Regions from separate parts of the Terracoccus luteus genome, predicted to be linked through region 3. Evidence: predicted binding sites of a transcription regulator. Region 3 holds the regulator's gene; each other region holds the start of a gene.
What was found. Region 3 encodes HrcA, which represses chaperone genes, less so after heat shock. Its sites were predicted from a motif close to TTNGCACTCGNNNNNNNCGAGTGCNAA; they were not measured.
Positions count from the first base shown of each region.

Region 1: the regulator HrcA is predicted to act here: its motif matches at 1,793-1,819, upstream of groL (chaperonin GroEL).
Region 2: the regulator HrcA is predicted to act here: its motif matches at 916-942, upstream of groES (co-chaperone GroES).

Region 1 is NZ_RBXT01000001.1:289,856-293,129, reverse strand. Features, by position in the region: gene groL (chaperonin GroEL) at 1-1,632, opposite strand, end outside; gene DFJ68_RS01430 (HIT family protein) at 1,893-2,318, opposite strand; gene DFJ68_RS01425 (MBL fold metallo-hydrolase) at 2,487-3,274, opposite strand, start outside.
Region 2 is NZ_RBXT01000001.1:1,987,296-1,990,569, reverse strand. Features, by position in the region: gene DFJ68_RS09045 (THUMP-like domain-containing protein) at 1-838, opposite strand, end outside; gene groES (co-chaperone GroES) at 1,135-1,431, shown strand; gene groL (chaperonin GroEL) at 1,566-3,182, shown strand.
Region 3 is NZ_RBXT01000001.1:1,183,542-1,186,815, forward strand. Features, by position in the region: gene DFJ68_RS05430 (DUF3097 domain-containing protein) at 1-778, opposite strand, end outside; gene hrcA (heat-inducible transcriptional repressor HrcA) at 1,042-2,136, shown strand; gene dnaJ (molecular chaperone DnaJ) at 2,189-3,274, shown strand, end outside.

The DNA.
Region 1 (3,274 bases), 890 kb from region 3:
GAAGCCCATGCCGCCCATGCCGCCCATGTCGTCGCCACCGGGCATGGCCGGGGCCGACTTCTCCGGCTTGTCGGCGATGACGGCCTCGGTCGTGAGGAACAGGGCCGCGATGCTGGCCGCGTTCTGCAGGGCCGAGCGGGTGACCTTGACCGGGTCGATGATGCCGGCGTCGAGCAGGTTGCAGTACTCACCGGACGCGGCGTTGAGACCGTGACCGGCCTCGAGACCGCGCACCTTCTCGGCCACGACGCCACCCTCGAGACCGGCGTTGATCGCGATCTGCTTGAGCGGGGCCTCGGACGCGACGCGCACGATGTTGGCACCGGTGGCCTCGTCACCCTCGAGCGAGAGCTTCTCGAAGGCGACCTTGGCGGCCTGGATGAGGGCGACGCCACCACCGGCGACGATGCCCTCCTCGACGGCGGCCTTGGCGTTGCGCACGGCGTCCTCGATGCGGTGCTTGCGCTCCTTGAGCTCGACCTCGGTGGCCGCGCCCGCCTTGATGACGGCGACGCCACCGGCGAGCTTGGCGAGGCGCTCCTGCAGCTTCTCGCGGTCGTAGTCGCTGTCCGACTTCTCGATCTCCGCCTTGATCTGGGCGATGCGGCCCTCGATGGCGGAGCGGTCGTCCTGGTCCTCGACGATGGTCGTCTCGTCCTTGGTGACGACGACCTTGCGGGCCCGGCCGAGCAGGTCGAGGGTGGCGTTCTCGAGCTTGAGACCGACCTCCTCGCTGATGACCTGGCCGCCCGTGAGGATGGCGATGTCACCGAGCATGGCCTTGCGGCGGTCGCCGAAGCCGGGGGCCTTGACGGCGACCGACTTGAACGTGCCCTTGATCTTGTTCACGACGAGCGTCGCGAGGGCCTCACCCTCGATGTCCTCGGCGATGATGAGCAGCGGCTTGCCCGACTGCATGACCTTCTCGAGCAGCGGGACGAGGTCCTTGATGCTGCCGATCTTGCTGTTGGCCACGAGCACGTAGGCGTCGTCGAGGACGGCCTCCATACGCTCGGTGTCGGTGACGAAGTAGGCCGAGATGTAGCCCTTGTCGAACCGCATGCCCTCGGTCATCTCCAGCTCGAGGCCCATGGTGTTGGAGTCCTCGACGGTGATGACACCTTCCTTGCCGACCTTGTCCATCGCCTCGGCGATGAGACCGCCGATCTCCTCGTCGGCCGCCGAGATGCTGGCGGTCGAGGCGATCTGCTCCTTGGTCTCGATCTCCTTGGCCTGCGACAGCAGGGCCTCGGTGACGGCCTCGACGGCCTTCTCGATGCCGCGCTTCAGCGCCATCGGGTTGGCGCCGGCGGCCACGTTGCGCAGGCCCTCACGGACCATCGCCTGGGCCAGCACGGTCGCCGTCGTCGTGCCGTCGCCGGCGACGTCGTCGGTCTTCTTGGCGACCTCCTTGACGAGCTCGGCGCCGATCTTCTCGTACGGGTCGTCGAGCTCGATCTCCTTGGCGATGGAGACGCCGTCGTTGGTGATCGTGGGGGCGCCCCACTTCTTCTCGAGCACGACGTTGCGGCCCTTCGGGCCGAGCGTCACGCGCACGGCGTCGGCGAGCACGTTCATGCCCCGCTCGAGCCCGCGGCGCGCCTCTTCGTCAAACGCAATCATCTTGGCCATTCGGGTGGTTCCTCCCACACGAAACGTTGGTGGTGGGACGCATGTCGCCCGCGACGGACGGACCCGATCCCCCCAGTTCACGTCGCTGCGGGGCCCGGGACCTCGGCATACGGCCCGTGGTCCTTCTGTCACTCCCATGACGAGAGTGCCAACGCCATTATTGGCACTCTCGGTGTGAGAGTGCAAACGCCTGTCGGGTGCGTCGACGCTGCGTCCTGCGCGTCGTCCGGTGGGCGGGACGGTGCAGGTCAGCGCAGCGGTCAGGATGCCGGGGGGCCGGCGAGCGCGGCGGCGAGCCGGGCGGCGTGGTCGGCCGAGTCCGCGGCGTCCGAGTAAGTCGTCCGGGGCCAGAAGAAGCCGCGCAGCCCGTCGCCCTTCGTTCGGGGGACGACGTGGACGTGCAGGTGCGGCACCGACTGGCTCACGACGTTGTTCATGGCGACGAACGTGCCCTGCGCGCCGAGCCCGTCGACCGCGGCCCGGGCGAGGCGGGCGGTGGCCTCGAGGACGGTGGCGTGCAGCGAGACGGGCAGCTCGAGCAGGGTGTCGACGTGGGTCTTCGGCACGAGCAGGACGTGGCCCTTGAAGACCGGACGCCGGTCGAGGAAGCCGAGCAGCTCGGGCTCGTCGAGCACGACGTCGGCGGGCAGCCCGCCGGCGACGATGCCGCAGAAGACACAGCTCATGCCCGCCACCCTGCCACGCCCGGCCCTGCACTTATCCCGCCACGGCCCGGTTTCGGACACCGTTTCGCGCCCCGGCCCTGCACTTGTCGGGCCGCGGCGGGAAAAGGAGCAGGCCCGGGCACGATCCGGCCGCGAGACCCCAGCCGCGGCGGGAAAAGGTGCAGGCCCTCAGCGGCGCTGCTGGGTGTACCCGCGCCGGACGGCATCCGCGAGCCACGACACCGGGTACGGCAGGCGGTCGTCGGGTTCGCGCACGGCCTGCTCGACCGGCATCCCGGCCTGGAACCGCTCGCGCACGACCTCAGCCACGGCGGCGATGTCGCGGCGCTGCGCCTCGACGAACGCGCTGTCGACCGGCCGCCCGTGGCCGGGGACGACGACCGTTCCCGGCCCGACCCGCTCGAGGTGCGCGGCCAACGTGTCGGCCCACTCGAGCGGCCAGCAGTCGCCGCCGAACGAGGGGTGGGCGCTCTCCTCGACGAGGTCGCCGAGGAAGACCGCGCCGGTGTCGGGCACGACGACGGCGATGTCACCGTCGGTGTGACCGCGACCGCCGTAGGCCAGCGTGACGACCCGGTCGCCGAGGTCGATGGTGGCGCTGCCGCCGAAGGTCGCGTCGGGCCCGCGCACCGTCGTCGCGAGGACGTCGGCGGCGTCCTGCGCGGTGTAGCCGTACTCCGGCGCGTCACCCGGGTCGGCCCGGAACTCGGCCTTGATGCGCACGGCGTCGCGTTCGAACGTGCGCCCCACGTTGTCGTGCGCGTGCACCGTCGCCGACTCGAAGGCCGCGTTGCCGAAGGTGTGGTCGAAGTGCACGTGGGTGTTGACGACGTGGGTGACGACGATGCCCCGCCCGAGCCGCTCGAGGTCGGCGAGCACCTCGCGGCCCTGGGTGTCGGCGGCCCGCGTGTCGACGACGACGGCGCCGTCACGGCCCAGCACGAGCCCGACGTTGA
Region 2 (3,274 bases), 800 kb from region 3:
CGTCGCGGCCGGGCGCCGCCTCCGACTCGGTGATCGTGTCGGTGACGCTGTCGGAGCAGACGGCCGCGGTGCGACCGGGGGAGTGCACGAGCGGGCCCCACCACACGGTCGCCTCGAGCACCTCGCCGCGCCACGAGGTCCACTGCGCCTCGCAGCCGGGCGGCACGGCGCCGTGCGGCAGGCCGGGCGAGAGCTTGGCGCCGGTGGCGGGCACCTGCCCGGCGAGCGCGAGCACCTCCTGCCACGACGGCGAGATGGCGTCGAGGGAGAACACCCGTCGGGTGCGGCCGTTGACGTCGGCCACGCCGGGCGTGCGCCGGGCGGGGTCGAGCCACACGCCCTGCCGGCCGGCCTCGGGGCCCACGGGAAGCACGACGTCCTCGACGAGGGCGCACTCGACCCGGGCCGACGCCCAGTGGCGCAGGTTGACCGCGGCCACCCGGGCGGTCACCGGGTCGGCGTCGACGGCGCCCACGGCGAGGTCGAGCCCCGCCACGGCCATGGCGTCGGCGCCGAGGCCGCAGCCGAGGTCGTGCACGAGCTCGACGCCCGCGGCACGGAAGCGCTGGGCGTGCCGGGCGGCCACGGCCAGCCGGGTCGCCTGCTCGAGGCCGTCGGGGGTGAAGAGCATCCCGTCGGCGAACTCCCCGAACTTCTCGGCCGCCCTGGCCCGCAGCCGCGACTGGCTCAGAGCCGCGGCGACGAGGTCGGCGTCGAAGCCGGCCGCCCTGAGGCGGTCCTGCAGCGCGAGCGACTGCGACGGCTCGTACGGGGGCAGCGACTGCAGCAGGCCCCATCCCTCGCCACCGGCGAGGCGGTCGACCATCGCGGCGTCCATCCCGGCATCCTGCCACCCGGGGTCCTGGGCGTGGTGGGCGTGGTGGGTGCGGTCGGGGTGGCTGCGGCGCGCCCGGGCTGGCACTCGACTTGACCGAGTGCTAACCGCTACCTAGATTTCTTCCTGTTGGCACTCTCACCTCGAAAGTGCCAGAAGCTCGACGGAGCCTGTCGACCCCCGCGACGGCGGCCGGTTGCCCGAGAGCCACCAGTCAGAGTCATCGTCCGTCGTGGCGCCCGTCGTCGGGGAGACCCGCCGACCGCCACACCGACAGTCCCGAAGGGAAGGTCACCACCGTGTCGGTTTCCATCAAGCCGCTCGAAGACCGCATCGTCGTCAAGTCCCTCGAGGCCGAGCAGACCACCGCGTCCGGCCTCGTCATCCCCGACACCGCCAAGGAGAAGCCCCAGGAGGGCGAGGTCCTGGCCGTCGGCCCCGGTCGCTTCAACGACACCGGCACCGAGCGCGTGCCGCTCGACGTCAAGGTCGGCGACAAGGTCATCTACAGCAAGTACGGCGGCACCGAGATCAAGTACGCCGGCGAGGAGTACCTCATCCTCTCGGCCCGCGACGTGCTCGCGGTCGTCGGCTGACCGACGCCCCCGCGCGTCTCGCCGACCGGCGATCCGCGACCGCACCCCGGTGAGCCCCCTCGGGGTCTCGCTGGGGTGTGTCGCGTTGCGCCCCCGTACCACCACTACCGATCTTCGCAAGGACAAGGACAGTCATGGCCAAGAAGCTGGAGTTCAACGACTCCGCCCGCAAGTCTCTCGAGCGTGGCGTCGACGCGCTCGCCAACGCCGTCAAGGTGACGCTCGGCCCGAAGGGCCGCAACGTCGTCATCGACAAGAAGTGGGGCGCCCCGACGATCACGAACGACGGCGTCACCATCGCCCGCGAGATCGAGCTCGAGGACGCCTACGAGAACCTCGGCGCGCAGCTCGCCAAGGAGGTCGCGACCAAGACCAACGACGTCGCCGGTGACGGCACGACGACCGCGACCGTGCTCGCCCAGGCCATGGTCAAGGAGGGCCTGCGCAACGTCGCCGCCGGTGCCGCCCCCGCCGCCCTCAAGCGCGGCATGGACAAGGCCGTCACCGCCGTCAACGACGAGCTGCTGAAGAACGCCCGTGAGGTCGAGGGCAAGGACGAGATCAGCTCGGTCGCCACCCTCTCCGCGCAGGACTCCACGCTCGGCACGCTCATCGGCGAGGCCTTCGACAAGGTCGGCAAGGACGGTGTCATCACCGTCGAGGAGAGCTCGACGACGAACACCGAGCTCGAGTTCACCGAGGGCATGCAGTTCGACAAGGGCTACCTGTCGGCCTACTTCGTCACCGACACCGAGCGCATGGAGACCGTCCTCGAGGACGCCTACGTGCTCATCAACCAGGGCAAGATCAGCTCGGTCGCCGAGGTCCTCCCGGTGCTCGAGAAGGTCGTCCAGTCGGGCAAGCCGCTGCTCATCATCGCCGAGGACGTCGACGGCGAGGCCCTCTCGACGCTCGTCGTGAACAAGATCCGCGGCACGTTCAACGTCGCCGCCGTCAAGGCGCCCGGCTTCGGCGACCGCCGCAAGGCCATGCTCCAGGACATCGCCGTGCTCACCGGTGGCCAGGTCATCGCCCCCGAGGTCGGGCTCTCGCTCGACCAGGCCGACCTCACCGTGCTCGGCCAGGCCCGTCGCGTCGTCCTCACCAAGGACGCCACGACGATCATCGACGGCGCCGGCGAGGAGTCCGAGGTCGTCGGCCGCGTCAACCAGATCAAGTCGGAGATCGAGCGTACCGACAGCGACTGGGACCGCGAGAAGCTGCAGGAGCGCCTGGCCAAGCTGGCCGGCGGCGTCTGCGTCATCAAGGTCGGCGCGCACACCGAGGTCGAGCTCAAGGAGAAGAAGCACCGCATCGAGGACGCCATCTCGGCGACCCGCGCGGCCATCGAGGAGGGCATCGTCGCCGGTGGCGGCACCGCCCTCATCCACGCCGCCACGGCCATCGACGCGCTCGACCTGACGGGCGACGAGGCCACCGGTGCCTCGATCGTGCGCAAGGCCGTCGCCGAGCCGCTGCGGTGGATCGCCGAGAACGCGGGCCTGCAGGGCTACGTCGTCACCTCGAAGGTCGCCGAGCTTCCCCTCGGCCAGGGCCTCAACGCCGCCACGGGCGAGTACGGCGACCTCATCGCCGCCGGTGTCATCGACCCGGTCAAGGTCACCCGCTCCGCGCTGCGCAACGCCGAGTCGATCGCGTCGATGATCCTCACGACCGACACGCTCGTCGTCGACAAGCCCGAGGACGAGCAGCCCGAGGCCGGCGGCCACGGGCACGGGCACGGTCACTGACCGGTCTCGGAAACCTGCATGACCCTGTGTGACCTTGTATGACCCTGCGTGACACGACGAAGGGCCGCTCCCCGGTGGGGAGCGGCCCTTTG
Region 3 (3,274 bases):
GCTTCCAGGCGCGCGCGATGTCGGCCTGGTCGTCGTGGGGCCACCCGAGGGCGGCGCAGATGCCGTGCTTCCAGGAGGTGCCGCGGGGGATGACCGGCCACTGCGACCAGCCCAGCCGCTCGGGCCGCACCGACTGCCAGACGTCGACGTACGGGTGACCGAGCACCTTGACGTGCGCCGAGAAGCCGGGCAGGGCCTGCGCCTGCGCGACGATGCGCGCCTCCTTCGTGCCCGGCACGAGGTGGTCGACGAGCACCCCGAGGCGGCGACCCGGACCCGGCTCGAAGTCGGCGACGATCCCGGCGAGGTCGTCGACGCCGTCCATGAGCTCGACGACGACGCCCTCGACGCGCAGGTCGTCGCCCCACACCTTCTCGACGAGCTCGGCGTCGTGGCGGCCCTCGACGTAGATGCGCGAGCCGCTCGCGACCCGCGCCCGCGCGCCCGTCACCGCCACCGAGCCGCTCGCCGTGCGGGCGCCGGCCTGCCGGGCCCGGGTGAGGGCCGCCTCGGCCGCCCGGCGGGGGGCGGTGAGCGCGACGGGGCGGCCGTCGAGCAGGAAGCCCGGCCCGAGGGGGAAGCCCTTCGTGCGACCACGACGGTCCTCGAGGTGCACGACGTGCACCCCGCCGGCCTTCTCGACCCGCACGACCGCCCCGACCCATCCCGTCTCGACGTCCTCGACGACGAGACCGGGCTCGGCCGGGGTCGGCTCGGAGCGCCCCCGCGGGGGTCGCTTCCAGTCGCCGGAGAGGACGTCGGATCCGTAGCGGTCGATCGGTGGCACCCCGGGAGGCTATGCCGGGCGTGCCCCCGGCCCGGGCAGCGACGCGCGACCCGTGCGCGCCCGACCGTGCCCGCCCAACCGTGGGCGACCGTGCCCGAGCCTGCGCCGGCCCGACGCCGGCGGGAGGTCACGGCGGCGGCGGACCCCGTGACCCGGCATCCGGTGCGTTCGGCCTTGGGGGCCGCTCGGCGTAGACTTGGCACTCGGACGCAGGGAGTGCCAGAGCGGTGGCCCGACGGCGAGAGGGAGGTCCGGTGAGCGACGACCGCAAGCTGATGGTCCTGCGCGCCATCGTGCAGGACTACGTCCAGACCTCGGAGCCGGTCGGCAGCCGCGCGCTCGTCGAGCGCCACCACCTCGGGGTCAGCGCCGCAACCGTGCGCAACGACATGGCGCAGCTCGAGGAGGAGGGGCTCATCCACGCCCCGCACACCTCGGCCGGCCGCGTCCCGACCGACGCCGGCTACCGCCTCTTCGTCGACCGCCTGAGTGCGGTCAAGCCCCTCACCCTCGGAGAGCGACGGGCGATCAGCCAGTTCCTCGAGGGCGCCGTCGACCTCGATGACGTCGTCGACCGCACCGTGCGTCTCCTCGCGGGGCTGACCCGTCAGGTCGCCGTCGTGCAGTACCCGTCGCTGACCCGCTCGATCGTGCGCCACATCGAGCTCGTGCCGCTCGGCGCGAGCCACGTCATGATCGTGCTCATCGTCAACACCGGCCGGGTCGAGCAGCGCGTCGTCGAGCTCGGTCCCGTCCTCGCGGGCGACGAGGGCGAGGGCCTCGTGGCGCTCATCCGCGGCGAGCTCAACGAGACCGCCGCGGGGCTCCCGTTCACCGTCGCCGCAGCGCGCCTGAGCGAGCTCGCCGAGGGCGTCGGCGACGACCCCGAGGCGCAGGGCGCCGACGGACGGGGGCCGGATGCCGGGTCCGACCCGCACGCGGCCGCCCTCCGCACCGTCGTGTCGAGCCTGTGCGACGCCCTCGCCGAGGAGCGCGAGGAGCGGGTCGTGCTCGCCGGCCAGTCGAACCTCGCCAAGTCCGGTGGCGACTTCACCCGCAGCATCGGGCCCATCCTCGAGGCGCTGGAGGAGCACGTCGTGCTGCTGCGCCTGCTCGGGCAGCTGAGCGACGACCCCGACCTCGTCTCGGTCCGCATCGGGGCCGAGAACCCGGTGAGCGGGCTGCAGTCGACCTCGCTCGTCTCCGTGGGGTACGGCTCCGGTGCCGAACGCGTCGCCAGCCTGGGCGTGCTCGGCCCCACCCGGATGGACTACCCGACGACGATGGCCTCGGTGCGCGCCGTCGCCCGGTACGTCTCGCAGATCCTCGACGACAACCCCGCCCCGTGACAGCACCGACCCACCAGCAGACCAGCCGAACCACACCTGACAGGACCACCCGTTGAACGACTACTACGCCGTCCTGGGCGTCTCGCGCTCCGCGAGCCAGGAGGAGATCAAGAAGGCCTACCGCCGCCTCGCGCGCCGGCTGCACCCGGACGTCAACCCCGGCCCCGAGGCCGAGGAGGAGTTCAAGCAGGTCTCGCAGGCCTACGACGTGCTCTCCGACCCGCAGAAGCGCCAGGCGTTCGACATGGGCGCCGACCCCTTCGCCAGTGGCGGCGGCGCGGGCTTCGGCGACGGCCAGGGCTTCTCGTTCAGCGACGTCATGGACGCCTTCTTCGGCGGTGGCGCCGCCGGTGGCGCCCGTGGCCCGCGCTCGCGTGTGCAGCGCGGCCAGGACGCCCTCGTGCGCCTCGACATCGACCTCGCCAAGGCCGTGTTCGGCTCCGAGGAGGAGCTCGTCATCGACACGGCCGTCGGCTGCGGCACGTGCGGCGGCGACGGCGCGCAGCCGGGCACCGGCCGCCAGACGTGCCCCATCTGCAAGGGCCGGGGCGAGGTGCAGCAGGTGCAGCGCAGCCTGCTCGGCCAGGTCATGACCTCCCGCCCGTGCGTGAACTGCCAGGGCTACGGCGCCACCCTCACCGACCCGTGCCACGAGTGCTCGGGCGACGGCCGGGTGCGCACCCGCCGCAGCCTCACGCTCAAGGTGCCCGCGGGCGTCGACACCGGTACCCGCATCCAGCTGACCGGGCAGGGCGAGGTCGGCCCGGGCAACGGCCCCGCCGGCGACGTCTACGTCGAGGTGCGCGTCGCGAACCACGACACGTACACGCGCCGTGGCGACGACCTGCACGCCACGGTCGAGCTGCCCATGGCGGCCGCGGCGCTCGGGACGAGCTTCAAGCTCTCGACCTTCGACGGCATGCAGGACCTCGACATCCGCGCCGGCACGCAGACCGGCGACGTCATGACCCTGCGCGGGCTCGGCGTCACCCACCTGCGCAGCGGCGGTCGCGGCGACCTGCACGTGCACGCCAACGTGCTGACCCCGACCCGGCTGACCGAGGAGCAGGCCGACCTGCTGCGTCGCCTCGCCGAGCTGCGTGGTGAGGAGCGACCCGAGGGCCGGCTCCAGCCCAAC